DNA from 3 places in the Fundicoccus sp. Sow4_D5 genome. Region 1 is predicted to be linked to each of the others. Evidence: riboswitches for the same ligand, from Rfam matches in the RefSeq annotation. Region 1 holds a riboswitch; each other region holds the start of a gene.

The links. Region 1 has a riboswitch for cobalamin ahead of ACTQ45_RS04785 (DUF4430 domain-containing protein). Riboswitches for the same ligand answer to the same signal wherever they lie in the genome.
Region 2: it holds a riboswitch for cobalamin, as region 1 does, so the genes downstream of both, ACTQ45_RS09980 (glutaredoxin family protein) here and ACTQ45_RS04785 (DUF4430 domain-containing protein) in region 1, are expected to answer to the same signal.
Region 3: it holds a riboswitch for cobalamin, as region 1 does, so the genes downstream of both, ACTQ45_RS11255 (methionine ABC transporter ATP-binding protein) here and ACTQ45_RS04785 (DUF4430 domain-containing protein) in region 1, are expected to answer to the same signal.

Annotation. Positions count from the first base shown of each region.
Region 1 covers NZ_JBQKLF010000002.1:89,736-100,093, reverse strand. The annotation lists gene ACTQ45_RS04815 (ABC transporter permease) at 1-683, opposite strand, end outside; gene ACTQ45_RS04810 (hypothetical protein) at 894-2,255, opposite strand; gene ACTQ45_RS04805 (DUF624 domain-containing protein) at 2,248-2,949, opposite strand; gene ACTQ45_RS04800 (response regulator transcription factor) at 2,946-4,481, opposite strand; gene ACTQ45_RS04795 (cache domain-containing sensor histidine kinase) at 4,483-6,282, opposite strand; gene ACTQ45_RS04790 (ECF transporter S component) at 6,539-7,102, opposite strand; gene ACTQ45_RS04785 (DUF4430 domain-containing protein) at 7,078-7,524, opposite strand; adenosylcobalamin (AdoCbl) riboswitch at 7,684-7,835, opposite strand; gene ACTQ45_RS04780 (ABC transporter permease) at 7,916-8,653, opposite strand; gene ACTQ45_RS04775 (ABC transporter ATP-binding protein) at 8,650-9,366, opposite strand; gene ACTQ45_RS04770 (ABC transporter substrate-binding protein) at 9,359-10,285, opposite strand.
Region 2 covers NZ_JBQKLF010000008.1:109,276-119,633, forward strand. The annotation lists gene ACTQ45_RS09975 (ribonucleotide-diphosphate reductase subunit beta) at 1-650, opposite strand, end outside; gene ACTQ45_RS09980 (glutaredoxin family protein) at 662-886, opposite strand; adenosylcobalamin (AdoCbl) riboswitch at 1,045-1,187, opposite strand; gene ACTQ45_RS09985 (putative quinol monooxygenase) at 1,570-1,911, opposite strand; gene ACTQ45_RS09990 (6-phospho-beta-glucosidase) at 2,043-3,473, opposite strand; gene ACTQ45_RS09995 (glycoside hydrolase family 1 protein) at 3,528-4,952, opposite strand; gene ACTQ45_RS10000 (HAD family hydrolase) at 4,983-5,822, opposite strand; gene ACTQ45_RS10005 (MurR/RpiR family transcriptional regulator) at 5,998-6,912, shown strand; gene rsgA (ribosome small subunit-dependent GTPase A) at 7,045-8,019, opposite strand; gene ACTQ45_RS10015 (YoaK family protein) at 8,605-9,327, shown strand; gene ACTQ45_RS10020 (GNAT family N-acetyltransferase) at 9,427-9,903, opposite strand; gene ACTQ45_RS10025 (Rrf2 family transcriptional regulator) at 10,338-10,358, shown strand, end outside.
Region 3 covers NZ_JBQKLF010000010.1:108,341-118,698, reverse strand. The annotation lists gene ACTQ45_RS11285 (GmrSD restriction endonuclease domain-containing protein) at 1-1,051, shown strand, start outside; gene ACTQ45_RS11280 (DUF4385 domain-containing protein) at 1,493-1,939, shown strand; gene ACTQ45_RS11275 (DUF2254 domain-containing protein) at 2,011-3,330, shown strand; tRNA gene ACTQ45_RS11270 (tRNA-Thr) at 3,429-3,501, shown strand; gene ACTQ45_RS11265 (phosphoribulokinase) at 3,679-4,143, shown strand; gene ACTQ45_RS11260 (hypothetical protein) at 4,279-4,566, shown strand; cobalamin riboswitch at 4,726-4,920, shown strand; partial or broken gene ACTQ45_RS11255 (methionine ABC transporter ATP-binding protein) at 5,049-5,567, shown strand; one part of gene ACTQ45_RS11250 (IS3 family transposase) at 5,583-6,505, opposite strand; one part of gene ACTQ45_RS11250 (IS3 family transposase) at 6,505-7,153, opposite strand; gene ACTQ45_RS11245 (NIL domain-containing protein) at 7,249-7,764, shown strand; gene ACTQ45_RS11240 (methionine ABC transporter permease) at 7,766-8,467, shown strand; gene ACTQ45_RS11235 (MetQ/NlpA family ABC transporter substrate-binding protein) at 8,524-9,420, shown strand; gene ACTQ45_RS11230 (M20 metallopeptidase family protein) at 9,523-10,358, shown strand, end outside.

The sequences.
Region 1 (10,358 bases):
TGCCAACGAGTGGCGCCATCTACTCGAGCTGCTTCATACATTTCTTGATCGACACTGGTCATCGCTGCTAAATAAATAATGGCATTCCAACCAGTTTCTTTCCAAACATCTGCGATGGTTACAATTCCCCAGAAATAGTCCCCTTTTGCCATGAAGTTTATTGGGCGTTCGATCCAATTCATCGACATTAAAAACTCATTGACGACACCACTTGTAGATAAAGTTTGGATGACGATATTCGCAACAACTACCCAAGAAACAAAGTGGGGCAAGTAAGAAACGGTTTGTGTAAATTTCTTAAAGCGGGTAAACCGAATCTCGTTAAGGATTAGGGCAAAGGAAATGGACGAGAGTGTCCCGAAAATTAGACCTAAACCTCCCATGCCTAATGTATTTTTCAAAGCTGTATAAAACATTGGTTCACTGAATAAATCTCTAAAGTGTTTGAGCCCAACCCACTCTGAACCGAAAAAACCGTTCTGTGGTAAATAATTTTGAAAGGCAATGGCCCAACCAATTAATGGTGAATAAGCGAACACTAATAACCAGATAACAAAAGGTAATGCCATGAAGATGAGCCCTTTTTGGTTCTTGATTTTCTTCCACGTAATTTTCTCTTTAAACTTCTTTTTTGATTTTTGATTACTTTGCAGGACGTTATCCATGACCTTTACACCTTCCACACTAATCACTCCTTCTTTCGCTCTTCTTAATCAAAGTATATTTGATACCGCTTACAAAACAAACCATAAAAATTAGCTCTTTAGCCTGTCAAAATTAGCTATTTAATGAAATTTGTCGAAAAATCACTAAAAAAATCTGAACAATAGCACTTTACGTTGCTTAAAAGTTAAAGGCAAGCGATGCTTTTGTCCAGATTTCGGAAGTTATATTTAGTTAAATTCTGCTAATTCTGTCAACATATCGTCAATTTGTGCTTTGGATGCCGTAAATTCTAGCACACCATTTTTCTCAACGGCATAGCTTTCTTCTGAGACATCATAAAAATGAATCACATGGGCGAGTGTTTCGCCCTCAGACTCAAATTGATAAGTCAGCGTCAAACTAGCTTCTTCAGGCATCGTGGCGTCTGCTGGGATCAAATCTTGATAAGATAAGGCAGCTAAATATTGATAGACTTTTCTAAAAGCCACTTCTTCGACAAGATGCCCGTCCAAAGAAAATTCATGATGTTCTTCAGCCAATTCGCCTTCACCGATTGTTTCGACCAGATGATTAATCGTCATATTTTGCAGTCCATCGAAGGTAATTGTTTCGACCGCGTCCAATGGAATTAAGGCGATAAAGTTGTCGATGAGTGCTTGGGGGTCTAAGGTGAGATCATTGACGAGTCCTTGTGGCACAGCGTACCAGGCGTCTTTTTCTTGCCAGTACATGGCCAGGTTTTCTTCGCTGTGTGGATAAAAGGCTAAGTGACTTGTTTGCTGGGCATCGTCCATCAGGCTTAAGCTTAAACTGGCCCTTTCAGCTGTTGCCGGCTCAAAGTCGGGTAAAGGCTGCGCATGTAAATTCTTCAGTGTCGTTAGGAAGCTTTCCATTTGCTTATATTCGACCGAAAAGTCTGTTTGATAGACATCATGCAAGAACCAACCACTGATAAAAGGTGAGCGTTCCACATGACTCCAGTCACTCTCTTGACTTAAGGTGAGGTCGTTTTTGGTATCTTGATAGGCCACTTCTATTAAACTGCCTAAGCCTAAATCAAGGGGAGCTTCTAAATAGAGCAATGAAAAGTCAGAGATAGCAAGCGGCAAGTTAGGAAATTCCAAGACGTCCTCTTGTTCCTTGTCACCGATTCGCTGCGTCACTACTCCAATATGACTATCAGAATTAGCTAGCGCATAAAGTTCGAGCGTTATATCGTAATTTTCATCCTGAGTGAAAGTATAGCGCGTCATTTTTTCAAGCGAGGTATGTTCAGGGGCTTTTTCTAATGTTAAGGCTTGTAAGCTGATGACTTGAGCGATAAAGTCCCAAAGTGCCTCTTCCTCAATTGCTGGTAAATCAGCACTGACTAGTTTTTCACCATCTGACGTAAAGACGTATTCTTCATCCTCATCTGTGATTCTGAATTCTTCTAGGGCTTCTAACACTTTAAACGGTTCAACAATGCTAGCTTCAAAAGTAGAGGCTGTCACTTCTTGGGTTGGACCGTCTTGGCTGAGCCAATAAGCGGGGATAGCAAGGATTAATAATAAGCCAAATAGGCTGTAAAATAAGTTCTTTTTAGTCATCTAAGGGGTCGTCTCCTTCCGGCGCTGGCTGTGAAAACTGTTCCGCCAAGGCCTCAAACATGTTTTGGTTATGTCGCATGACATAGAAGGCAATTAAGGAAAACAAAAATAAAAATAATTCGCTTGGAAAGGCCCAGAAAATAATTGCAAGAGCCACAATCGTTAATAAATTGACTAGTTGCTTAAGCGCGTATTGCCAAATGACCACGACTGTTGCTTGATAAATACTTTTTAACTCGATTTCAAAAGTAGCGATCAGTGGAAAGCCAATCAGTGAAAAGAGGCACACAAGTAAGAATAGGACAAGAAAGACTGCCGCAAGGATTTGCCAATCTCTTTGATAAAAATAGATGGCATCAATGAGTAGGATGGCACTCACTGTTAATTGCAGTAGCCAATATTTCAAAGACAGCCAAAAGTTTGACCGATAGGCTCTAAAGAAATCTTTAACAGGTGCGAGATCCCCCGTTCGAACCAATTGTCCCATTGAGAAAAACAGGGCTGTCAAGGCTGGTCCCAATGGAATTAAAGCAATTAAGTAAATGATCGAAAATTCTAGTCTGGGTGGAAACGTAATAAAGACGATTAAAAATAATAAGTTGGCAAGGATAAATAATAGATTACTCGCTAGGAAAAAATAACCATAGCGGAGTATTTTGTAAAATTGGCTGTTGATAATGTTTTTATTGGTCACGTCATTTCCTTCTCTCTCGCATCTTGCCAGTCGCGTTGGTAGGCACCTGGGCTTTGCCCAACTAAGGCTTTGAATTTTTTAGAAAAATAGTCACTGTTGGCATAGCCAACCTTTTCTGCGATTTCATAGATCAAAAAGTTTTCATCTTGGATCAATTGTTTGGCAGCTTTTATTCGGACTTGATCCAAGTACATGCGGTAACTCATTTTGACTTCTGACCGGAATTTTTTTCCTAAATAAGAATGACTGTAATTTAATTCTTTGCCTAGCTCTTGCAGGGTTAAATTGAGGTGATAGTATTTATGAGTATAGTGCTTCATCTCGTCAACTATATCAAATCTTTCTTGTTGGATGACTAAGAGACGGCTAAAATCAATAAAGATCTCATTCAGAAATTCAAAAGTTTGTTGTAGTGAGCGCTCACTCAAAATGACAGAGATAATATAGCGTTTGTCACGCTCTTTCATTGGCTGATTGATATCTTCTTCAATTTCATCACAGTAAAAATTGAAGAGTTCGGCGATATCCGCCTTGATTTCTCGTTCTGTCCACTCATTTTTCTGATAGTAATACTCTATTTCGCTCAGGTAAGCACGAATTTTCTTTTTCCGATTTTGTTTAATCGCGTCGAGTAAATTCTGCTTCCAAACGACCTTTTCAAAGCCCACCGCTTTATTCTTGTTTTTCTCCGTTAAATCCTGTAGGTGCTTATGGGAAACAATTGGTAAGGTTGGGAAAATATAACGTTTCTCTTTTAACGCTTTAATTGATTGTTGTAATTGCGGTAATTCTTTAACATCTGTTGTTAATTGGCTGACAATGACATATATTTCTGGGTGCTTGGCTTGGAGGGCACTGCTTAATTGTTGGGTCATGCGGCTAATTTCACTGCTCGTTTGATCGGCCAGCAAAACATATTGCAAGCTACCATGACTAAAGCTGACAACTTTCCCAAATAAATGCTCATCAAAAATCGCCTCTAATTCTTGTGAGTTCACACCAAAGGCCTCATAATCACAGGCTAATAAACAATAGCTATCAAAGGCCATGCGGGTCATTAGCTCTTTATCACATTGTTCATTCAGAATAAAATGACGGACTCGTCTAGCATCGACATAGTTTTGATAGAGGGTTAAATTAGCTGCTTGTTTTTTCTTAAGTAAAATTTGTTGAGAAATTCTTTTCAGCGCATCGAGTAATTCATCTTCATCAACTGGTTTCAATAAGTAGTAGGCAACCCCTAAAGACATGGCTTCTTTTGCGTAAGTAAACTCTGAATAACCCGATAGAATAATAAATTCCCGGCGTAAGCCATTCTCACAGGCATAACGAACCATCTCTATGCCGTCCATTTCTGGCATTTGGACATCGGTTAAGACCACGTCTGGCTGATAGCGCTTCATCATTTCTATTCCCTCAAGGCCGTCGCTAGCTGAAGCGATGATTTCAAAACCTGCTGCTTGCCAATCGATAATATAGGCGAGTCCTTCGCGTACAATTGGCTCATCGTCTACAATTAAGACTGAATGCATCTTATTGCTCCCCTTTTTCATTTATTTTCTGTGGTAATAAAATAGTAACTTCTGTTCCTTTTCCTTCTTCGCTAGAAATAGTTAAGCCATAGTTCACACCGTAATAGTGTTGGATTCTCTGCTGAACGTTACTAATGCCAATCCGCTTGGCTTCCTTCTCATTTTTCAACAAGGCATGTAAGTCGGCCAATTTCTCTGCTGAAATGCCCCGACCATTATCTCGGATAACGATCGCTATATCTCGGTCTAATACAAGCACTTCAAGTGAGACTCTCACAGGGCCACTGACTTTTTCAACGCCATGAATAAAAGCATTTTCGATAATCGGTTGGATTAATAAGGGAAGAATCATATACTCTTTTGTCGTCTGTATGTGAATACGATAGGTCAGACGCTCACCTAGTCGTAATTTTTGAATTTGTAAATACATTTCGATAAAGGCCAAGTCTTCGTTCAATGTCATTTCTTCACGGTCGCGTTCAAGCGCTTTTCGCATCAGTTTACTTAATATTTTGACCGTTTCAGCAACTTCTGGGTCTTTATTTTTTAGCGCCTTCATGCGGATCATTTCTAAGGTGTTGTATAAAAAATGTGGATTAATCTGGCTGGCTAGCAATTTAAATTCGGCATCTTTTTTGACAAGTTGCCAATTTTTCTGATCAATTTCATACTGGTAACCTTCTTCTAATAAGGTCTGAAGACTTCCCATCGTTGTTCGTAGTTCTTGGTAAATATCCGTAATTTCATCATTACCAGTCAAATTGTTTGGTATATCAAAATCACCGTGAGACACTTTGGTCATACTTTCTTTTAGGAGTAAAACGCGGCGATTAAAGTGCTGAATAAAGCGCGTTAAAATCAATAGGGATATCAAGAAGACAAAACCAATAATTAAATAACCGGTCACTAAAACGCGGTTCGCCTCTCGGGTTATGCTGATGGTCGGCACCGTCCCAACGATTTCAAAGTGAGAAATCAAGGATTTATTCAAAGGAACGGGTTGTACCGTAAAGGTGAGTTGATTACCAGTCCCTTGGATACTTTCTTCCTCACTATTCGCGTGATTCAAGTCAATTCGGTCACCTTCTAAAGCCAATAAGCGGTAATAATCAGAGACTTCTTCTGGCGACTCGGGACTCGTGTAGTTAAAAATTAAATTATTATCCAATGTTAAAAAAGTACTGTTACCTGAGTTGGCTAGCATTTGATTGATTTCATCGGTCGACACTGCAATGGTTACCACACCAATAAACTGATTGTTTCGAAAGACTGAGCGCGTCAGATTTAAATTTTTTTCCCTAGTGATGGGATCTTCAATCATGCGCCAGACGATTTGTCCACGTTTTTCGATCGTATCTTGATACCAAGCTGTTGAAGTAATAGCCGGGGTGACTGGATGGAAGCCGACACTACTCAAGAGGGTAGGATTATCCGTATAAAAACGTAAATAATCTATTTCGGGATAATATTTTATATAGTCAGAAAACTGACTATAAGTTTCATAGGTTTGCACAACGTCATAGATATTCTGAAACTGGGTCCCGACAATTTGAGCAAGTCGCTCATCTTGGTAAATCCAGTCAGAGACGCGGATGATCAATTCAAAGGTTCTGATTAAATCATTCGTTGTCCGAATGGTATTCTGTTCGATTTCTTCAATTTTCGTATCGATCTGATTCGAGCGGATTTCAACACTGATATAATAGCCTACCAGAATAATGGGAATAAAAAGCAGCCCTACATAAATCAAGTAGAGTCGCTTCTTAATTGTATTCATTTGAAAAAATTGTTTAATTTTCACTATGCTTCAACCCCTGATTGTGCTGCTTTTTACCATGAATGAGCCATCCGTTAAAGTATATACTTTAATGTATCCGTTAACAACATTGTGCCTGATTTTTTTTCTTTTGTAAAGATTGACTCATTCGTTATACCTTTGAGAAAACAAAAAGCACCCATTGAAAGCCTATGCGTCAATGAGTGCTTTTGATGATGGATTTTTCCTACACGACCTTTCGGCCAGTCATTATGAGTTGGTCTGATTGGTCCTGTTGTCTTTAATTGAACGACAAGCCACTGTGCTTTTTAATTAAGGGTACCAGAATTGGTTCCAAGATTAAGAAGAAGGCAGCATTTCCAGCAGCATGTAATAGATCAAAGGATAGGCCTTGTAAATAATAGACCCAGAAATTAGCAATGCCGAATAATCTAGTATCGATTATCGAAATAACAAAGCCGTACAGCAAACCTGTCAGAAAAGCAAAAGCAATAAACAGGCCACGTTTCAGTAGTGGCTTTAGGCGGCTTGAACGGTAGACTGGTCGCAAACAACCCGTCACTAATATAACGACTGTAAACGCAATAAATTGTGACATTGTCCAAGGACCCATCCCTAGAAACATATTGGATAGTAACAAGGACAATAAAGCGACAACCAGCCCGTCAACAGTCCCCATCACTAGCGCAATCAGTAAGAGAATCGTCGTCATTGGCTGAACATTAGGGATAAATTGGAAGAGCAAGCGCCCAACATGACTCATGGCGGTTAGGGCAGCTAAGACAGCAATTCTTTGAACGCTAAAGTATTTTCTTGGTTTTATTCGAAGGCCTCTAGTTTCCATTCAATTAAGTCACCTGCTTGTAATTCAGTTTCTGCCGCACCGGTTTCGCCCATTGCACCGTTGACATCAAACATCCACCATTTGCCTGCATCTTCATCTTGTTCTACGCCATTAATGGCTGAGATAAAGCCGCCGTCTTCTGTGATAGCATAATGTTCTTTCATCACATCTAATAACAGTGCACCTTCTTCGACTTCGACTACTTGTTCACCGTCTGTAATTAATTCGCCATCTTCCGTTACGGACACTGTGACCTCAACTAAGTCAGCATCTGTTTCTGAACTCGCAAGCTCTGAGCTGACCTCGCTTTCAACGACACTTGTCGATGTGTCAGCTGACGTGTCAACCTGGGGTTCTGCAACCTCTTGACCACAAGCTGCCAAGACAAAAGATGCTGATAAAAGTAATAACCATTTTTTCATAAATAATTCCTCCTTAGTAAACTTAAGCTTTGATAGAAGCCAATTATTTGCTAAAACAGCGACACAAGCAGAGCTACCTGAGATGTTTTTCATCCGGTCTAGAAAAAACAGCCATACCTTGTATGCAAAAAAACAGCCTATGTACCCCTACATAGACTGCTGCACGATTCTATTCTGCCTCGGAATAGTCATCGCAAAAATTAGCGAACTGAAAGAAAGATCTGACTACATGTTGTCACATGATTACAGTGGCGGGACCGTGTTGGAATTGAACCAAACTTCCATCTTTCAGCTGTCTTTGAACGGTAATTCTATCTCAATTTATCTTAGGCCAAACGCAAGTTTATTTCAAGTCTTGACAGAAAGAAGTAAGGAAAATTTAACAGCTACTTCAAGCTTGCCACTTGATGCTGAGTGTTTGAACGAGGCCCAATAAAGCGAACAGGATATTGCCTAGTAAGCTAAGTAAAACGATGCCCGCATACAAGGCAATATAATCCGATTTGAACCAACTCGTCATAATAAAATAGCCCAAACCCCACTGGGTGACATAATTTTCTACGAAAAATAACGTTGCCATGCTTGTCCCTAATGTTAATTTTAAGGCCGTCAATAATTCTGGTGCCACACATGGTAAAATAATATACCTCAAAGTCTGCCAAGCATTAAAGCCAAATTGCCGGGCTTGTTGCAAGTAACTTTTTGGCAAATATTTGACTGTATCACGCAAAGGAATGTAAATATAAAACGCTGCTACTGCAATCATTAAGGCGACTTTTGACAGCTCACCTAAGCCTAATAACAGTAAAAAGACTGGCAAGAAGGCCACCCGTGGGACAGGATAAAACAAATAGACGATTGGCGTTAACAAACGATCAACAAGTGAGAAACTGCCTGCCAGTAAACCTAATGAGGCACCCAAGAATAAGGAGCCCGCTACTGACCATAAAATCCGCCATAAGCTAGCTTGAATATGTAGCCACAAGCTCCCGTCAAGCGACTCGTGCCACAAATACTCAAATACAAGCCAAGGATTCGGTACGATAAATGCCTCCAACACACGGTAAGCGCCATACCAGACAAGCAGGACCATACAACTAGCATAAACTTTAGACTGCATTTGTTTCATCGCTGATCGCCTCCCAAAAGTTGTCGTAGTAACAATTGTTGCTCAAAATAATGGGCCTGTTGCCGGTAATTCTCACTGGCAGCTAAGGGATTCTGCAAACTTTTTATGACGCTGGCTTCTTCCATCACCCACACATTCTGTCCAAGAAAAGCCGCTTCCTCGATACTATGCGTGACCCAAACAATCGTTAGATGGTGTTTCTTTTGCAAACTGACCAGTAAGTCTTGAATTTTTTCTTTCGTAAAAGCGTCTAAGGCAGAGGTCGGTTCGTCCAAAAATAAATAGCTTGCCTCCTTGGCTAGTAATTGCCCTAAGGCCACTCTTTGTTGCTGTCCGCCACTAATTTGGTGAGGATACTTTTGCAGAAGTGACTGAAGCTCCAAAGTCTGCGCCAGTTCTTTGACACGCTCGCTTTGTTCTTTGCGTGTTAACTTTAAGGCCTGCAAGGCTAATCGTAGATTTTTCTCAACCGTATGCCATGGAAATAATTGATAATTTTGAAAGAGCAACCCTACCTCACTGCTTGTTAAATTCGGCTCAAGGCTGCCCGAAGTCAATGGTTGCCAACCCGCAAGTACACGCAATAAACTTGACTTCCCACAGCCAGAGGGTCCGATAATCACGGTCGTCTGATGCCGCTTGATCTCGACCGTGACGTCGTCTAAAATCACGGTCGAACCACTGACTAGTCTTAGGGAATCAGCTTTAATCATGGCTTACATAGTCCTCAACAACTAACTCATCATAGGGCACCGTAATGTCTTGATCCAACAACTGTTCTAACCAAACGCGAGCTGCTTCAACAGTTTCTTCACTCGGCAAGCGAGTTAGATGATAAGTTGGTAGCACCAATAAGTCTTGGATGCTTTCATCTAAACCAATGCGTTCAAGCAACAAAGCCTTGACCGCTTCTTCCTGTCCTTCCATCGCTAAAACAGCCGCATTATAGGCTTGATGGAAGGCAGCCACTTTGTCGGCTTCTTCACTTAAGGTCGCTTGATTGAAAATCATCACATTCGGAGAAAAATCGTCCGATTCACTCACTAACAATTTCTCCAAGCCTTGGGCTTGCGCATTTGACGCCATCGGCTCTGGCAGAACCGCCATGTCCAATTCCCCGGCCAATAACATCTGAATTCTTAACGGAACTTCTGCAATAAACTGTTTATCCAACGCATAATCGCTTAAAAATAAATCGGCCACATAATTCGTGACACTGATTTCCATCAAGCCAATGCTGACGTCTTTTCCGCCATCATACTTGGGTGACACGACCACAGGAAAGACCCCGTCCGTACTGGTCGTAATCGCACCCGCTTCGGGATTGTTTTCGATCGCAATTAAAAATTCGACCAAACTCGCCATATAGACATCAATTTGTTGGGCTTGGGCTGACGTTTGTTGATGGGTCGCATTGGTAAATAATTCCACTTGGACATTGATCCCGGCTTCTTCAAACAAACCGTACTCATCCGCCCAGAAAATCGGCGCCGCATCCGTGGCTGGCATGACACCGACTAACAAATCGACAGCCGCTTCATCCTCTGCTTGCGCAGCTACAACTAAATTGCTGGGCAAGAAAGCCCCGAGTAAACACGTACCACACACCAGTAACTTTAATAATTTTGACATCCCATCATTCCTCCAATTTTCTAATGTGATTAGTTTAACATATACGCCTAATCATTGGAATATATTTAATTAA
Region 2 (10,358 bases), on a different contig from region 1:
GCAGGTATTTCTTCAATTCGTTCGAATTCACTATTAAGACCTAATAGTTCTAATAGATGGGCATAAGCGTCACTATGATGGACTTCGGATTCTGCAAAGGTAAAGCCAACATTCGCAAGTTCTGGTTTAGGGAGACGCTTATACAAATCCCCCCAGAATTCTTTAACATCTACTTCAATTTGGGCAATGGCTAGCATAGAATTCTTTATCGCGGTCCGCTCATGTGGCTGGACATTAATTTTATAATCATGAATATCACTCGTATAGTTGTATTCCGTATGCAGCCAGTAGGAGTGTTGAATCGCTTCTTTGTATAACGCTAATTCTGGATACTCAAAGGGTTTCAGATTCTTTCGGCCTTTAAAAATATCTGGCTTCCGTTCTTCAATTCGCTCATGGCGATAAAGTATATAAGCCTTGGCGGTCTTAGTAAACAGGTTCAACATGAGCTTTTCTTCGACTAAGTCTTGGATCGTTTCTACATCGAGCGATTCTTGATCAATCCCGTTAATAATATTCTGTGTCACACTTTCGATATTTTCTTCTGTCATTTCTTTAGTTTCATTATTAGCTTTAGTGATCGCGATTTTAATTTTTTCTCTATCAAACTCTACGATATCACCCGTACGTTTTATGACTGTTTTGATCATTGTCTGCTCCTTTATAAGTAATCTAATATATCAATAAACTCACTATATTTAATGAATTCATCATCAATCCTTATGCGTGGTAAAGATGTCATACCACGTGATTGAAGTAATTCAAGGGCTGGTTCATTATGACTGACATTCACTTCACTATAAGTAACTTTTTTCATACCTAACCACTGCTTAAGTAGCTGGCACTGACCACAACCATCTTTGGTGTATAGCTCGACTTTCTTCATGCTGGCCTCCTCTAAAATTTATTACAGGATATTCCTCCAGAAGTTCCTGCACAATTTTAGCCAATAAAAAAAGACTATGTACAGAAAGCTCCCAGGCCTTTGTCATAATCTTCAAACTTTAAAAAGGACACAAAATGTCCAAAATAAGCAAACAGATATAAACAAATGTTACAAAACCCTGAGATGTAACAATTATTGTTCATAGATGGAGATCTGACTTGCCATTAAATAATGGCTCACAGTAGCATAGGGACTGTGCTGGATTTACACCAGCTTCACCTTAATCTAGATTTACTGCAAGTCTATTTGACCAACACTGAAATAATTGATTATCTAGACAAGTAAGCAAGAGAAAAACCCGAGATTACATCATCGTAATCTCGGGTTTTTCTAATTTTTAAATTTATTTCTGTCAGTTACTTTATCCGCATCATCATTTTAAGATCTGTATTAATCACGAACGCCCTACCTTTGTACTGATTTTATCATGCTTTACAAACTCGCATCGTGTGCTTCAACAAATAAGTGATAAGGACATGGAAATTTACCTGACCAAATATTACTTACTTAAACTTTCGCTTATAATCGCACTCTTTATCTCACTGTCATACTCCAACAGATAATTTCTATCATCTAGATAAATCATGATATGCCTGTCTGGAATCTTCTCTTGAAATTGCAGTTTAGTCCGCTTGCGACTCGCGAATGAAGGTCGCATCATATTCGGGAATTCCATTAGTGTCACTAACGAATCGTTCGACGGTCATCGTCAAGTCATATTTCTCTCGCAAGGCAATGATTTCATCCATCATCGGGGACTGGTGATGCGCATCGAGTGATGATTGCTTAGCCCATGCATCGATTAAAAGAATTGTTTCTGGTTGGCCAAGTGGCGTGAAGTACTCATAGCGTAAGTTGCCTGTTTGTTGACGAATCCGATCAACTAGTCCTTTTTCTTTCATCTCACGGGCAAATTGCTGGGCCTTATCTGCTTTTCCAGTGTAATAAATATTGATGCTTATCATACTCAAACTCCTTTCTGTAGAATAATTATTCTCCGTTCTGAGATAGAACTTCTTTGAAAAAATTTTTTAGAACAAATACGACTCACTATCCCGCGTTGCCGTAAGATTGTGAGTCGCATTCTAGCATTTGATTAAATAGTTTCGCCGTTTGAGGCAATCACTTGCTTGTACCATTCAAATGATTTTTTCTTCGTACGGTTCAAGCTACCATTACCTGCATCATCGCGGTCCACATAAACGAAGCCATAACGTTTCGACATTTCGCCTGTCGAAGCAGACACTAGATCAATCGGTGCCCAACTCGTGTAGCCCATTAAGTCAACACCATCCAATGTCACAGCATCCCTCATAGCACTGATGTGATCGCGTAGATAATTAATACGGTAATCATCTGCAACATAGCCATTCTCGTCCGGTTTATCAATGGCACCTAAACCATTTTCAACAACGAAAAGTGGTTTTTGGTAGCGGTCATAGATTTCGTTCATCGTCGTACGCAAGCCCAAGGGATCAATTGGCCAACCCCACTCACTGACTTTCAAATACTGATTCTTCTGACCTACAATAATATTACCCGAGGCTTTTTCATGTGCATCAACATTATCCGGATGGACTGACATATTCGACGTGTAATATGAGAAGGTAATGTAATCGACCGTGTTTTCTTTCAATAGTTCCTTGTCGCCCTCTTCAAACGGAATTACAATACCTTCGCGCTCAAAAGATTTAAGGGCATAAGCTGGGTAGGCACCTCGTGCTTGCACGTCCACGAAGAAATAGTTATTGCGGTTATCCTGCTGGGCTTGGAAAACATCTTTAGGATTGGGTGAAGCTGGATAGAATGTCCCTGCCGCCAACATACTGCCTACCCTAATGTTTGGATCAATCTCGCGAGCAATCTTCGTTGCGAGTGCACTTGCGACCAGTTCATGGTGAATCGCTGAGTATTTCGCTTGCTTTTCATTCTCGCCAGGTTCGAACGTTAGACCCGCACCCATAAATGGTAAATGAAGAATAATGTTAATCTCATTAAAGGTAATCCAGTAACGGACTAGACCTTTGTAACGTGTGAATAAAGCGCGTACTAAGTTCGCATAAAAATCCACAACTTGACGGTTTTTCCACCCACCATATTCTTTAATTAAATGAATTGGCATATCAAAGTGAGTAATAGTCACTAAAGGCTCGATGTTATGCTTCTTCAGTTCTTTGAAAACATTCTCGTAAAACTTTAGTCCTTCTTCGTTTGGCTCAGCTTCATCTCCCATAGGGAAAATTCGGCTCCAAGCAATACTCATTCTGAACACTTTAAAGCCCATTTCAGCATAAAGAGCGATATCTTCCTTATAGCGGTGGTAGAAATCCACACCAACTTTTGCTGGATAGTGATGTGCCTCATCAAAGGCTAAGTGAAGTTTTTTACCTAAGCCAATTGGGAAACGGTCCTCGCCGTGTGGCATGACATCGACGTTCGCCAAGCCGCGTCCACCTTCATTGTAGCCACCTTCGTACTGGTTAGCAGCTGTAGCGCCACCCCATAGAAAATCTTTTGGAAAGCCCATTAATTATTCCTCCTATTATAAGTGAGAGTTTGTCTTGATTGGTTAATTAGTCATTTACTCAGCGTCGTATAAACTTGCCCCATTCGTGCCGATCACTTCTTTATACCAGTTGAAAGATTTTTTCTTATAACGCTTCAAGCTACCTTCTCCATCATCATTGCGGTCAACATAGATAAAGCCGTAACGTTTAGACATTTGAGCGGTTGACATGGATACAAAGTCAATCGGTCCCCAAGAAGTATAACCAAGCAATTCTACGCCATCTTCAATTGCTTCGCCAACTTGTTGTAAGTGAGCTTTCAAGTAAGCAATTCGGTAATCGTCTTCAACGGTAAAGCTACCTGCGCCATCTTCAATCAGTACATCTTTGGCACCTAAGCCATTCTCAACAATGAAGAGTGGCAATTGATATCGATCCCAGAAATCATTTAAAACAAGGCGTAGGCCAATTGGGTCAATTTGCCAGCCCCACTCTGAAGAGTCTAAGTATGGATTTTCTAACCCTCGGAAAATATTGCCTTCACCACTCTGATAAGTTTCAGGATCATGAGCTTGAACTAATGAGACGTAATAAGAGAATGAAATGAAGTCGACCGTATGTTCTTTTAAGATTGCGGCATCATTTTCACCAAATTTAATTTCAATGCCTTGTTCGCGCAAATGACGTTTTAAATAACCTGGGTATTCGCCACGAACATGGATATCTGTAAAGGCATAGTTCTCATTCATAAAGTCTCTAACCGCTAGTTGGTCTTTAGGCTTTGGCGTCATTGGGTAAGTTGGCATCGAAATGACCATACAACCGACTTGCATCTCAGGATTAATCTCTTTAGCAATTTTAGTAGCTGCTGCAGAGGCAACTAATTGGTTATGAGCCGCTTGCCATTTATCAGCTAAAGTAACTTCCATTTCCTCTGGAAAAATAGCTCCGTTAGCTGGTGCGCTTATGATTGAATTAACTTCATTAAATGTTAACCAATATTTTACTTTATCTTGATAACGTTCAAAGACTGTCCGAGCATATGTTTCAAAGAAGCCAATCACTTTACGGTCAATCCAACCACGATAGTTACGAGCTAAATTCAGAGGTGGTTCATAATGCGACAAGGTCACTAATGGCTCCATGCCATGCTTATGCAGTTCATCAAACAAATCATCATAGAATTGTAGTCCTTCTTCGTTTGGTTGGGCGTCGTCACCGTTTGGATAAATTCTTGACCAAGAAATCGATAGGCGGAAGACTTTGAAGCCCATTTGTGCCATTAAAGCTATATCTTCTTTGTAACGATGGTAGAAATCAATTCCTTTTAATTTTAAGTTCTCTTCTGTTGGTTCTAGAGTGGGTGCTGTCATTAAGCCTTTTGGCATCACATCTTGCACACTCAGTCCACGCCCACCCTCGTTATAAGCGCCTTCTAATTGGTTTGCGGCTGTAGCCCCTCCCCATAAGAAATTTTCTGGAAATTTTGGTGTTGTCATAATATATTTGCTCCCTTCAATTCTAAGTAACTAAATTAAACCAAAGTGTTTAAACGCATTATATAAACCATCATCTGAAACTGCATCCGTCACGTAGTCAGCCATGGCTTTTATTTCTTCGCCACCACTAGCTACCGCAACTCCAACTTCAGCATACTCCAACATTGGAATGTCCACTTTGGCATCCCCTACCGCCATTGTATGTTTAGGATTTAACTTATGATGGCTTTCTAAAAATTCTAAAGCTGTCCGTTTATTTATCCCGCCACGCGCCACATCACCGAACAAGGCATGCTCACCTTTACCACCCCAAGAATTCACTTGAAAATCAGCAAAGTATTCCGTCGCATCTAAGTAGTCTTGATAAGTATTTAAGATAAACGATATTTTATTGACATCCTCACGTACAGGCTCTGTACCGTAAATCATATAGGGGAAGGCGTCATCCACTGAGAATGTTTCATCCGTTTCCACACCTTTACCTTCAACATAAGCACGCATGGTTTCTTTGCCACGTTTTTTAAAATTAGTCGAAGCATACAGTCCTGAATTGGCTTCTACATAATATTCCAAGCCTCTTTCATGAAGCCAGTCGACAATCTTTTTGACATCCTCGACTGGAATTGCTAAATGCATTAACGCTTCATTATTTGCCTCAATATAGTTTCCGTTACCTCCAACATAGCCATCTAAGCCGATGCCTAAAATTTCTTCGTACATTTCTGCTTTAGACCGTCCGGTCACCGCATACACCTTATGCCCGTTAGCACGAGCCTCTTTAATTGCTTGCACAGCAGATGCCGGCAGATGGTTATTATAATCAACTAACGTTCCATCCACATCGATAAATATATACCAATTTTCATTCATGTAAACATGCCCCTTTCAAATAGACTTTCCCTTAACTCTAAGTTAACTGAAATGCGATGCCAATTTCAATCAAACTGCCGTAATTATTCACTTTGACACAGCGATTCTAGGAATACACAGTGTTTTTGTGTATAATGAACACAAATCAATACACTTTATGTGTACAGGAGGGCTTATGTTAATAATTGAGCACTTAAGAGCCATGACTTTTTCAGACGCAGAAAATCAAATTGCAGATTATCTCATCCGACACCCACATGAATTAGACCAATTGACGACGCAAAATTTAGCAAGCTTTACACACACGAACCCCAACTCTGTGATTCGCTTAGCCAAGAAACTTGGCTTTGATGGCTGGACGAGTCTTCGCACGGAATACCAAAAGGAATGGCAATACCTCAACAGCCACTTCAATGTCATTGACGCCAATATTCCTTTCGATCACACAGACGATGTCATTACCATCATGCACAAATTAGCCCAACTCGAACAGAATACGATTTCAGATACCGTGAGCTTAGTTGAAAGAGAGTCCCTTGTTAAAGCTCAGAAGCTTCTACTCGACGCTAAGCAAATTATTATCTTTGCTTCACTGACGAATGCTAAAATCGCGACGGACTTTGTGACTAAAATGCGACGGATTGGTATGCCGGTCACCCTTTCGAGTGAATTCGATATCAGTGTCTATGAAGCCTACAATGCCAGCCCAGATACGTGTGGCTTGATTATTTCTTATACTGGAGAAAACGCGACTTATGTGCATTGCGGGAAGTTCCTGAAGCAAAAAGGTGCCAGAATACTATCGCTCACGAATATGGGTGACAACCAAATTGCCCGGATGAGTGACTGCAATCTCAGCATCACGACACGTGAACGTCTCTACTCTAAAATCGGTAACTTCACGTCCAATACTTCAATTATCTATTTATTGGACCTATTGTATTCGGTGGTCTTCGCTGCCAATTACCAGAAAAACCTAGATCATTTGATTCAAATTGGCCAAGCTTATGACAGCCGTACAACGACCAACACGATGATTGAAGAAGCAATCAGCCCTTCGGGACAAGCAGCGAATGAAAATTTGGAGTAACTTTCGCTAATCCCTTATAAAGTATCAAAAGAACACGCCATCTTTAAAGATAACGTGTTCTTTTTCTTTTGGTGGAATGAACACTATATAGTCGTCTCAAAACCGTTAGCCACTAAAGCTTATTGTGATCATTCACCCTTTTTTTCTATTCTTATCTCGGATATATCTTTCGTAGCCTTCTCTTTTCTTTTTCTGATAGAGAAACCTTGCATACATCTCAGAATCTAATCTTTGATTTTTTATAGCTGACTTCACAGCACATCCTGGTTCACTTTGATGCTTACAATCATTAAATTTACACTCTACTGCTAATCGACTAATATCCTCAAAGAGTATTTCAGAGTCAATTTCTCTTGATGTTTGAATCCCTTTAAATCCTGGACTATCTATTAAATATGATTCACTACTTGTGGCATGATACATTTTAGTCGCAGTGGTCGTATGTTTTCCTTTTCCATCCATTCGAACGTCGTTAGTAATAATTGACACTTTATTTAATAAATAATTGGTTAAGGTGGATTTTCCCACACCTGATGATCCAACCAATAGTGCCGTTTCGCCTGGTTCAAATAATGTGTTTAAATGAAGCAAACTTTCCTCATTTAAAATAGAATAAGAACAGATTCTTAAATGAGGATACACCCGTGATACATCTTCTAATATCTTTTCTGTTTTTAATTGATAATCATTTTTAGAAATAAGTATCTTAATATCCTTTACCATCCCTGAAAATACCATGAGATAGCGTTCTAGCTTGCTTAATGTAAATCGTTGATCAGCGGCAATTAAAATAAATAATTGATCTACATTAGTCGCTAGAATTTGTTCCTCTACATGAAACAAAAAATCTTTACTCGTTGTGTTACGCGCCTTGGATATTACATTTTCTCTAGTTAAACAGTGCGTAATAAATAGCTGATTATCAACGGTGGTGACACTCACAAAATCTCCGACATAATAATCTTTATCGTTAGTAGTAATAGCCTGGAGGTGGTCTCCTTTGTGATTCACTACTTGATAAACATTTCGATTTTTTTCAGTGATTCTTACGATATCTGCTATAACAAACCCATGTCTTATACAATATGCATTAATTCCAAAATCCATCTTTTCCCTCAATTCATATAAAAAGCTCATGTTCAAAATTTCCAACAGTCTGTTAGTCACGACTACAAAGAAAATTTCAAAAATGAGCATTAATCATAATGAATTTAATTTTACACACAGTGAAGTATGAGATTAATGAAATAGACTTTGTATATTATTTTTTTCATTATCTCACCCTCTTTCTAGATAGATAGATTCTAACGTCCTATCGCTAAATACATAGTAACAAAAGTTATAAAATTAAGCTAATTATAAGCGTGCATAATTAGTCTCTCTTTTCGAGTCACACAACACGAGTGGACAAATAATCCAAGTTTAAAACGAACACTGCCAGAAACGATTCACTCTGTTAATCAGGAATTTAATAAACACAGGATACTCTTGAATCTCAGAGTATTCTATATTCTGATGTCACATGACTATCAAGAATACTAACTTTCTATGCCGGAATATCTCTTCTACCTCAGTAAGATTAAAATTTGACAATTTTACTTTCATTAGATTATTATCAGTGTCTATTTGACCACATCTCAAGGAATGCGATAGAATGTAGACTATACAGCACTAGGAATAGAAGGGATTTATTTGAGAAAAAAAGCACTAAAGTTTCAGTTCACTAGTTGGATTTTTTTATTATCCGCCATTGCGGGTTTTATGAATGCTACATCTATAATCTTATTCTCGGCAACTAGTTCCCATCATACAGGTAATTTGACGCATGGTATGATTGTGTTGCTCGAAGGAAATTACGAGAAATTTATTCACTTGTTAATGATTTTACTCGCTTTTTTCCTGGGAAGTCTCTTGAGTGGCTTTTTGTTTCCAGCACAAGTATTTAAATTAACGCGTCGTTATGGGTATATTCAATTAGTCTCTGCCTTTGCGATTGCAGTTGCTAGCTTCGTACTTAAAGATCCATTGTGGTATTCTTTAGGCACTGCCATGATTTTAGGCCTTCAAAACGGCATGTTTGTCTATTATAAAGGTATGATTGTCAGGACGACCCATATGTCAGGAAATCTTACCGATGCCGGCTTAGCCATTGGAAGAAGCTTAGCAGGGAAACCCTCCGAACTCTGGAAAGCACGATTTCAATTGATGAATATTTCTTCTTTTGTAATGGGTGCTTTGGTAGGAGCGGTTTTATTACTCCGCACAGAGGTAAACATTTGGTTTGTGGCAAGCAGTCTCTATTTGGTGTCAGGTATCTTATACTTCTTGTTATATCACCACGTAAATTACCTCAAGCTAAGAAATGAACAATTAAAACTTAACGAACACTCCTTATTTGATTTTCTACTCAAGTAAGTAAATGAAATCATCCGAGACTACGAAATGTCATCTCGGATGATTTTGTATGAATACATTTATTTCCTCATAGGACTCATAGGCTGGTTAACTACTCTACTATGCATGAACGTTTTCCCATGACTTCAATAAGCGGATTTCCGTATATATGACGCCACCAGATTCATACTCGAATACGTCGCCTTCCTTAAAACCTGCTCTTTTATACAGTTCAATAGCCTTTGTATTCTCTACTTCTGCACTCGTATACAGTTTTAAGACCTGCGGATAACTTTCTTTGAAACATTTCAAAAATTGCTTTAAAGCTTGTTTCCCAAACCCACGATTCTGATAGGAGTCAGCAATCATAAAACGACTCATTGACCAGCCCTTTATTTCTTCATCGAAATCATACAAGATAAAACCAATCATTTGCGACTGATTATAAATTGCCAAAGGATATAGATTAGGTTCATAGGCAGCTTGAACTAAAGAATACTGATTGGGTGCTACGAACTTTTCTTGACTCTCATTAACCCTTAACTCTATACACTCGTTATAGTTTGATTGATCAATTGAACGGAATTCTATTGTCATTTTTTAGTACCTCTTAAGCATTCTTTCTGTCTTTTGTTATCAAACTATTTATTGATTATTTTGCTGTGATAAAATCCTTTATCTCTCATTACCTGAAATAGTCTGTTCGTTAATAAGTGTTTTTCCTTTAAACCCACACTGACAAAAGCTCGTTTCCCAAAAGAAGTTATCTCTTTCAATAGTATATTACATCCATCGCTTAGTATGAATGATAATAAATAAAAGGATATGGTATCACCCTAACAATACTATTGAATGGGTCCCTAATTTTCGTTCGGAATAGATTTTTATTACCTAGGCTGACAGTTTAACTAAACTTTCGCTTTCTCAATTATTTTATCAGATATAATTGTTCACTAACTATTGACATCTCCTTTCTTTTGCCTTATATTCAATTACAGACAAACAGAGTCTTTAATTAAGGGGGAAACAGTATGAAATATTCAAAAGCCACG
Region 3 (10,358 bases), on a different contig from region 1:
TCTGAACAACGATAGTGAATTTACTCAATCTGATTATTTTCACTTAATCAAGTGGGTAACAAATTATGAATCTAGCGTATTTTTACCAAAATATAACGATATCATTCGAGTTATCTTTGCTGTTAAATTTAAACGGGGAAGAATGTCTGATTTAGTTAGCTTACTTTCAGGACGTAATTTTGAAACAAGAGGCTATGAAGATCGAATTATTCAAGAAACTTTTACTCTCCTTGATGAAGGGTTAAAGCAATTTTTAAATGAGATAAACTTTAAACGTTTTTGTATGATTATTAAATCTATTGGTGTAGTAGATAAAAAAATGATTACATCACAAAATAATATTAACTTTGCTTATGCATTATTTTTATTATTACGGGAAAAAGGATATGCAGACCATATTGTACAGAAAGTTGTCAGAAAGTGGTATGTGTTAGCGACACTAACTGGAAAATATTCCTCATCACCTGAATCTCAAATTGATTTCGATATAAAACGTTTTAATGAACAAGATCCTGAAGTTTATTTACATAGAACGGAACAAGGTGAATTAGGAGACTCTTACTGGGAAACGATACTGCCGGATAACTATAATACAAACAGTATAAGAAGTCCTTATTTCAATGTGTTCTTAATGGCACAAGTATTCAATAAAACAAAAGCCTTTCTATCAGATAAGATTACAGTTCAGCAGTTATTAGAGGAAAGAGGGGATCTTCACCATATTTTCCCTAAAAATTACTTAGTTAAGAATGGTTTTAAGCAGAACCAATACAATCAACTTTCAAACTATGTATATGCGGAACAGCCAATTAATATTCGAATTAGTAATCACGCACCTAAGGAATATCTCGGTCGGATTATGGAACAAATTAAAAGCGGACAACTAGAATTAGGTGAAATACAATCGATACAAAAATTGGAACAGAATTTTAAAGAGAATGCGATCCCTTTAAATCTTATAGGGATGGATATTGCTTCATATAACGACTTTCTAAATGATAGAAGACAATTAATGTCAGAAGTAGTACGTTTATACTATAATGAGTTATAATTTTTGGTAATAATTATAGAAATGATATCAAGTAAAACATGAGTTCAAAGTATTAATCACAAAACACCAAAAGGCTTGTATAAAAAAAGCAATAAAACTAACAAAAGTAAATAAAAAAATGATAATTAACATAGTATCCATTTTATAAGAATCTCAAGCCCATTCAAGTAAATCTACGGTGGCTACTTGAGGTTTTTTTGAATCGTACCAAATAGCTAATAGATTTTATTACCTATCGATGATACGGACATTCGTACCATAAATGATGATAAAATTGAAAACAATTTACAGACAAATGTTAGCGAGACCTTTACGAATCTAGCTTTTTTGTCTTCCGGTTAGGAGCAGACAAGATAGTTGCCTGGAACACAAAATTAACGTCATGTTTAGTAACAAAACTAAACAGAAAAAGTGAAATGGATCGACATGAGGGGGAATAACATGGCATTTGATTATGAACTGGATTTCGCTCAGATAAACTTCCGGGACCAGCCTGAATTGTATCGAGTGGGACGAGGAGAACAAGGGGTGCTTCTGGTAGAACCTTATAAGAGCGAGATACTACCACACTGGCGTTTTAAGACTCCGGAAATCGCTAAAGTATCTTCTGACAAAATCTACCAGCTGTTTTTGGCTTACCAGACAGCCGGTGATTTTGTCGGCATGGATATGGCTCGGAAGTTTCTTCAAATGGGCTACACTAGATCTAGACGTTACGCCAATTATAAAGGTGGCCGAAAATATGATGAAAATGGCGACATAAAAGAAAGAATACTAGACGAAGAAAAAGCAAAGTCAGCCGCTATCTTTGAAGAGAAGTGGAAAATTGTCAGGGAAGATGAGGCGTATTTAAAGTTGAAGAAGGAACATCAGAAAAAGTATGGCTAAAAAGAAGTCATTCCTATGAAGCGAATGGTATAATAGAGAAAATAATTCTATCAAGGGAGGGGTAATAGATCATGGTCAAGGCATTTCGCTTATTTTTTGAAGATAAAAGTATTTGGCTTATTTTAGGAGGGAGCGTGCTCTTTTCTTTCATTTTAGCGATTGGTGTTATCCTGCTCGACACAAGGTCGATTAATGTGTTGGACTATTTCCCGACTGTTTTTCTAACGAGCGTCAATTTGGCCAAATCAATCTTGAGCCTGCTAGCGGGCTCCCTTTTTTCAGTGGCGACCTTCACGTTTGCGACGATGTTATCGGTCATTTCGTTCTATTCTTCTAATTTCAGCCCCCGGACGGTCGAGAATTTTCTCTTGCAGAAAACATCTATGCAAACTTTGGGGATTTTTCTTGGTGGTTTTATTTACTGTCTTTCCTCTTTGTTTTTTATGCGCAATTCAGAGGATGAATATTTAGTTATTTCGGCCTCCATTGCCTTATTGTATGCCCTTGCCTGCGTTTTTTACTTTATAAAGTTTGTTTATAATGTGGCGATATCCGTACAATTGGACCATCTTGTGACGAAATTGTACAAGGAGGCCGAGTCAGTTGCGGATGAAACGATTGATTACTTTCAAGAAATGCCTTTGTTTGATCATCTTCCTCAAATAGACACGCTACACATCTTCACAGTAAATGCTAACGAGAGTGGTTATGTTGAATATATTAATTTTAATCGACTAGTTGAACTGAGCAAGGAATTCAAAGGCACCATGGTACTACATTTAAGAATAGGAGAGTTTATTTCCACAAATCAGCCGGTCGTCGACTTATACACTAACCGAAAAGTTGAAGATGAATCACAGCTCCAAGCGGCAATAAACCGCACCCTAACTTATGAAGAAAAACCTTCTTCTATGTACGATCCAAATTTTGCTCGAGCTAAATTGATTGAAGTAGCTCTGAGGGCGGTTTCGCCAGGCATAAATGATCCTAATACCGCCATTTATATCTTAAACTACAAGGCTTTGTTGGATTCAAAATTTGCCAGTATACCAGGAAGGTTTGTGGTAATGGGCGAAGACACTGATGAGACATTTTCTTCGGGAGGTAACGTGATTTATGATTTCAATAATTTTCCAAAAGACTTATATGAAAGTTATTGGCAATTAATTCACTATATGAAGCAAGATATTTCTGGAGTGGTGGCACTGTTTGACTCTTTGTTGACAGTTGCTTATTCTGCACATCCGAAGAAGCTAAACTATATTAAGGATTACAGTAATTATCTGTTTAATCTAACGAGTCCCAATTTTACGGAAAGACTAGATATTCAAAATATCGAGGAACGCCAACAACGTATTCTAGGGATTAACCATCCTGAGTTAGAGGAATGAGCTTGAAACTGAAAACTAGCTGTGTTATTTTTCACTAAGACCTTTACATTTTGGCTGAAAGGTTTATTATATTCTTTGTAGTTCAAAACACAAAGAATGCCGGTTTAGCTCAGTTGGTAGAGCATCGCACTCGTAACGCGGAGGCCGTAGGTTCGATCCCTATAGCCGGCATCACATTAATTTAGAAGGTACATCGAGGTTTAAAACCTGAGATGTACCTTTTTCTGTCTAGTATTTCCCAAAACCAAATCGTCACACATCCATCAGTAAACTTGCAGGAGAAGAAGATGTCGCATTATAATGGAACAACCGTAAAGTAAATCCTAGTCAAAAAAAGAAAGTGAAAAATTGGAAGCAATAGTACAGAAAATCTTAGAGAAACTGAATCATCAAACATATGCTGCCAAAATGACAGCTTGTCACCCGCAAGCCCACCATTTGCCAGCTTTAAAACGAGACATTCAAATGATTCGAAATGGACTAGATTTTTATACCATCGAAACGGAGTATATGGCTAGCTCTTTAATTTCATCAAGCTATCCAATTAGTTTCATCGAGGGCATGAGCATTACATTTTTAGAGTTAGGCTTATTTGATCTATCGATTTATCTATACTGTGATAGCGAAACAGAGCTCAGAAGAAGGGAAAATCGTGATGTCATAGAGCGGGGCGTCAAACTGACTGATTTAAAAGAGTTCCACCCACAGCGGCGAATTCAGTATGAACGGTTTATGCACCCTTACAGCGAACACTTTGATGTCGTGATAAACACGTCTAACAACAATTTTGTGTTAGAAAAATTTGAGGTCTAGTGGTCAAGGTCATATGGTTGTGAAAAGGCAATTCCAACGCGCGATAAAACGTTACGGTGTCTGACACTATACTTTGAGTTAAAGGAATAGAATCAGAATGAATTTTTGCAGTCAAATAAAGTTGGGAGGATAAGCATGATGAGCAATAAAAGTGAGAAAATCAATCCAAAAAGCATCAAGCAAAAGAAAATAGAAGTAGTGGATGGCTACACAATCAAGTACCATGCAAGTGGCGAGACCATCTGGTCAAAAGGCAAAATAGTTGACGACCAACCAGAAGGCTATTGGGAATGGTACCGCATTGATGGCACCATTAAGCGTTCAGGCTACTTTGAAAAAGGAGACCCGGTGGGCGAATGGATTACCTATGATAGCAAAGGTGAACCATATAAAATCACCCAACGTGAAAAAAAGCGAGGCTGAAAGTTTATTCCAGCTCTCTTTCTATGTAAGACAATCTGTCTAATTGTGCTATTAACCTTACTTTATAGAAATCTAAATAACCTATGATTAGCTTAATGAATATGTTGCAATACTACATGTAGTGTTAATGGGTTTAAAATATAGTGTTACAATACAATATATAGTGCCTAATTATTTGGCGGCATCGCAATGCCTTAAAAGGGAATCCAGTTGAAAGCTGGAGCTGCCCCCGCAACTGTTAGTGTGGACGAATCAGTAAACCACTGTATCACCTAGCTGTAGGTTAGGAATACGGGAAGGGCTGTAGTAGGACGAAGCATGAGCCAGGAGACCTGCCAAATAATTTAGTTTCTATTTTTCGGGGATGGAAAAGAAGAAACGATGGAATTCTAATACAGACTCTCTATCGTTTTTTTGCCGTTCATCCATAGATGAGCGGTTTTTATTTGTAAGTAAATGCAGTATTTAGAGGAGGTACATATGTGATTGAATTACGTGATATAGATGTGATTTTTCATGACGATGATCGTGTCGTCACAGCGGTGAAAGATGTTTCGATGGCAGTCGAACAAGGCGAGATCTTTGGAATTGTTGGTTATAGTGGTGCGGGGAAAAGTACGTTAGTGCGGACGATTAACTTGTTACAAAGACCAACTAAAGGAACAGTCAATGTCAATGGACAGAATTTAATGGAGTTAGCACCTAAAGATTTAAGGGAAGCTCGTAAGAAAATTGGGATGATTTTTCAACATTTTAACTTAATGGAATCACGCACGATTTTTGAAAATGTCGCTTTCCCATTAAAAGGCAGCGGATTGAATAAGAAAGAAGTGGCTGCGAAAGTAGCTGAATTGCTCAGCTTAGTTGGTTTGAAAGAAAAAACCGATAATTTCCCTAGCCAATTATCAGGAGGTCAAAAGCAACGGGTTGCGATAGCGCGTGCCCTCGCCAATGATCCAGATGTCCTGTTGTGTGATGAAGCAACAAGCGCCTTGGACCCTGTAATAAAATAAAATTTAAGCTGCAACCTGATTCCGAAACTCCAATGGTGTCAGGTTGTTTAATTTAGATTGGAATCGTGTTTCGTTATAAAACCTGATGTAACTATCGATAGCTTCTACTAATTTTTCATAAGTCAGAAACTTTTTTAAATGGTAACATTCACATTTAAAATGGCTAAAGAAGCTTTCAATAGGCGCATTATCTAACACTTCACCTGTACGCGACATACTCCTAATATATCCTTGTTGTGTCGTAAATTGACGATATTCACCAGAAGTATATTGACTACCGCGATCGCTATGAATTAAAATGCCTGTTTCAGGTGCAACCTGAATTGCTTGATTTAAGGTATCCATCACTAAAACGGTATCATTTTTTAAGCTCACTTGATAGGCAATAATTGAGCCATCATAAAGGTCCTTTATTACACTTAGATACGCTTTCTGACTCATACCAAAGAAGAGATGAGTAATATCTGTGACCCATTTTTCATTGGGTCTATCTGCGCTAAATTCACGATTCAGTCGGTTGGGTTCTATATTACGATAACTCGCTTGAGCACTATACCCCTTTGCGCGGCGAATATGGGACTTCAAGCCCATTAATTGCATTAAGCGGCGAATCCTTTTCAAACTATAATTTCTTGAGTGATAACGATTAATATGTATCTGTACACGACGATAGCCAAAAATCCCCTCATATAATTGGAAGACCCATTCGATTTCAGCCATTAGCCAGGCATTTTCTTGATCTAGTACGGTTTCTTCACGATTTAGCCACTTATAGTAGCCGGAACGTGACACCTCTAATAAATTGCATAATAGGGTAATGGTACAGCCTGTTTCTTCGTGATGCATCTGAATCGCTTTAAACTTAGAATCGTTTCTTACTGCTGTGGCGGTTACCGCCTCCTTTCGATTTCTTTCAACTTTTTTATTAGACCATTCTCTGCTTCTAAATAGGTATTACGACGCTCCAACTCTTTGATTCTCAGTTGAAGAATCTCTTGTTCACTCAGCTTGGATTTCGACTCTAACGTACGGCCACGTCGATCAATTAATGCATCGGGGCCATGCGCTTGATATTTGCGAACCCATTGATAAACTTGCGAATAAGAAACGTTGTACAAATCAGCCATCTTCTGATAATTTTTATCTTCTGCCAGACAGTGTTGTGCAATTTCCAATCGTTCCTGGTGTGTTGTTTTACGCGCTTTAGTCATCGTCGATCTCCCTTTACTAATAGATTTTAAATCCTCACCATTAGTATACTGTTTAATCCACGTTCTTAACACTGAACCATCAGAGATGCCATATTTTTCACAGCATGCCTGTGAACTAAGGTGACCGAATAAATAAGCTTGAACAGCAGCATATTTAAGTTCGTTCGAATAATTCTTATGTGATTTAGATACTTTCAACCCTTCTAAGCCATCCAGTTGATATTTTCTAACCCAAGCTTCTATCGTTAAGGGATCGACTAAGTAGTCTCGTGCGACTTGACTGTAACTATGATATTCTTCAGTAACACGTCGAACTGCACTAACACGCTCCTCCAATGTATGTTTAGTTGTTCTTCCTGACATAGAAATAGCCCCCTATAAAAGTAGTAGAGTTTTTTTATTTCTCTGTCTACTTTATAGAGAGCATAGCAAAAACAATCAGTTCGATTCTCGATTTATTGAGAGAATTAAACGAAAAACTAGGTCTAACGATTGTCATTATTACGCATGAAATGTCAGTAGTAAAAGACTTATGCCATAAAGTGGCGGTCATGGAAGATGGTCGTATTCTGGAGCAAGGTACCATTATTGATATTTTCACCCAGCCAAAAGAACAACTAACAAAAGAGTTTATTGATACTGCAACCCATTTTGACCAAGAATTGGCTACCGTTTTACAACATCCAGAAACGCAGCAATTAAATCGCGATGGGATTCTCGCTCGCTTGAGTTATGTTGGGGTTAGCACAACCCAACCCTTAATCGCTACCTTGGTGAAAGACTTCGATGTGACGGTCAACATTATTTATGGTCATGTTGAAATTTTACAAAATACACCGGTTGGAAATTTACTAGTAGCTTTCTCCGGTGACAGCAATAATATCAAGCGGAGTGTCGCTTACTTACGTGAAAATAGCGTAACGGTCGATTCAGTCAGCGAACTGCTTGAAGAATACGTGACAAAGGAGGGATAACATGACACAACTCATTTTAAGTTTTAATAGTTTCATGGAAGAATGGCTGCCACACGCTTGGCCGCTACGTGATGGTTTTATCGAAGCGACCTGGGAAACATTGTATATGCTCGGTTTGACTATTGTGGCTGGGGGTACACTCGGCTTGATCTTAGGGGTGATTATTACAGTTACGGGACCTAATGGTATTTTACCCAATCAGGCGGTTTTTAAAATATTGGATGCTTTAATCAACGTCTTTCGTTCGATTCCATTCATCATTCTCTTAGCCTTATTAGTTAACGTGACTCGGCTCATAGTCGGCACGACCATTGGAGCAACAGCTGCTACGGTCCCGATTGTCATCGGAACGATTCCTTTCTTCGCCCGCCAAGTGGAGATTGCCCTCTTGGAAGTGGATCCCGGTGTGGTCGAAGCAGCTCAAGCGATGGGTTCAAGCCCATTTGATATCATTTACCGCGTTTATTTACGCGAAGGTTTGCCAGCACTTTTACGGGTGAGCGCCTCAACGGTAATCAACGTAATTGGTTTAACGGCCATGGCTGGTGCAGTTGGCGGGGGCGGCTTGGGAACGATGGCAATTGCCAGAGGATACCAACGTAGTCGAATGGACGTCATACTTGTTTCCACGGTTTTAATTTTAATTATTGTTTTCGTTAGTCAACTGATTTTTAACTGGTTGATTCGTAAAGTTGAACACTGACCATCAGCAATGCTATTGATTAATAACACTAAAACAACTAAAAAGGGGAAATTATAATGAAAAACTGGATTAAAAAATTAGGCGTAACGACATTAGCAGCAGGATTATTAGCAGGCTTCGGTGCAACGAGCGCTTTAGCACAAGAAACCGTAACCGTCGGAATCGTATCTGGACCAGCTGAAGAAATTTGGCAAATTGTGGTCGATGCAGCCGCTAAAGAAGATATCACGGTTGAATTAGAACTGTTCACCGACTATAACCAACCCAACGTTGCCTTACAAAATGGCTCATTAGACTTGAACGCGTTCCAACACGTAGCCTTTTTAGAAGACTGGAATGCTTCTAATGATGGTACATTGGCACCTTTAGGGTTCACCTTTGTATCGCCGATGGGTACTTACTCTGAAAAAATCAGCTCATTGGACGAGTTGCAAGATGGCGATGTAGTCGCGATTCCCAATGACCCAACTAATGGCGGTCGTGCGATTCTAGCGTTAGAAATCGCCGGTGTGATTGAAGTGGATGATGCAGTGGGCGCTCTAGCGACTACTGAAGACATTACTGATAACCCATTAAACTTACAATTTGAAGAATTAGATGCGGCTCAATTAGCAGTTGTCTTACCAGATGTGGCTACTGCTATCATCAACACCAACTTCGCAACTGATGCTGGTCTTTCATTGAAAGAAGCTATTTTCGTTGATGCAGATTATCCAGACCAATTAAATGAATTGTACAAAAATGTCATTGCTGCAACTGAAGAAACAAAAGACAACGAAACCTTGATCCGGATTGTAGAACTTTACCAAACAGAGGAAGTCGCTCAAGCTATTTATGACTTATCAAACGGTGGAGACAAGCCAATCTGGGAAGGCGCACCTGTTTTTGGTGATGACGCAGAAGAGTCTGATGCTAACGCTGAGGATGCAGAATCAGAAGAAGATGCTGAATAATTAACTGTAACTCAAAAGCAAAGCGGTCGGTCAACTTATGTGTTGACCGACTTTGCTTTTCTTATTGAATGGACGACGTGATAAGAGAAAGAAGGGTATCGAATGAAGCACCTTTTACCTGACATTTTAGCTTTGACTCCCCAACTAAGCGAGTGGCGACGCCATTTCCATCAAAATCCTGAACCGAGTCTTAAAGAATATGAAACAGCTGCCACGATTCAATCGATTCTTAACAAACTGGATATTTCGTTTGAAACAATAGGTGAGACAGGGACTTTAGCCAAAATCATTGGCACTCAAGTTGATGCTAATGAAACGCAACGCCAACGCAGTCTACTCTTACGGGCAGATATCGATGCGCTCGAAGTGCCGGATTTAAAAGAAACAGACTATTCTTCAAAGAAAGCCGGCCTTAATCATGCTTGTGGCCACGATGCTCACACGGCAGCACTATTAGGCGCCGCCAAGTATTTAAAGGATAACCGTCATACCTTTGGAGGTACGGTGCTACTAGCCTTTCAACAAGCAGAAGAAATTGGTGCCGGGGCACGCCAATTCGTTGACAGTGGCTTAATCGATGGAGTCGACGAAGTAGTCGGACTTCACGTCGATCCCAATGTTCCTCTGGGGAAAATTGAAGCCATCGCGGGCCCGCAAAATGCTTCCTGTGATATTTTTACGATTGAAGTTGCAGGGGTAAATGCTCATGCGGCTCAACCCCACCGCGGTGTCGATGCTTTAGTAGTGGGAGCAAATATTGTCACTGAAATCCAACATATTGTTTCCCGCCAAGTGGATCCTTTAGATCCTGTTGTAATTGGTATCGGCCGTTTTGAAGCGGGGACACGCTACAATGTTGTGGCTGATCGTGCCTATATTCAAGGCACAATCCGAGCGATGACTCACGACACACGAAACCGCATGATTGCGAAAGTAGA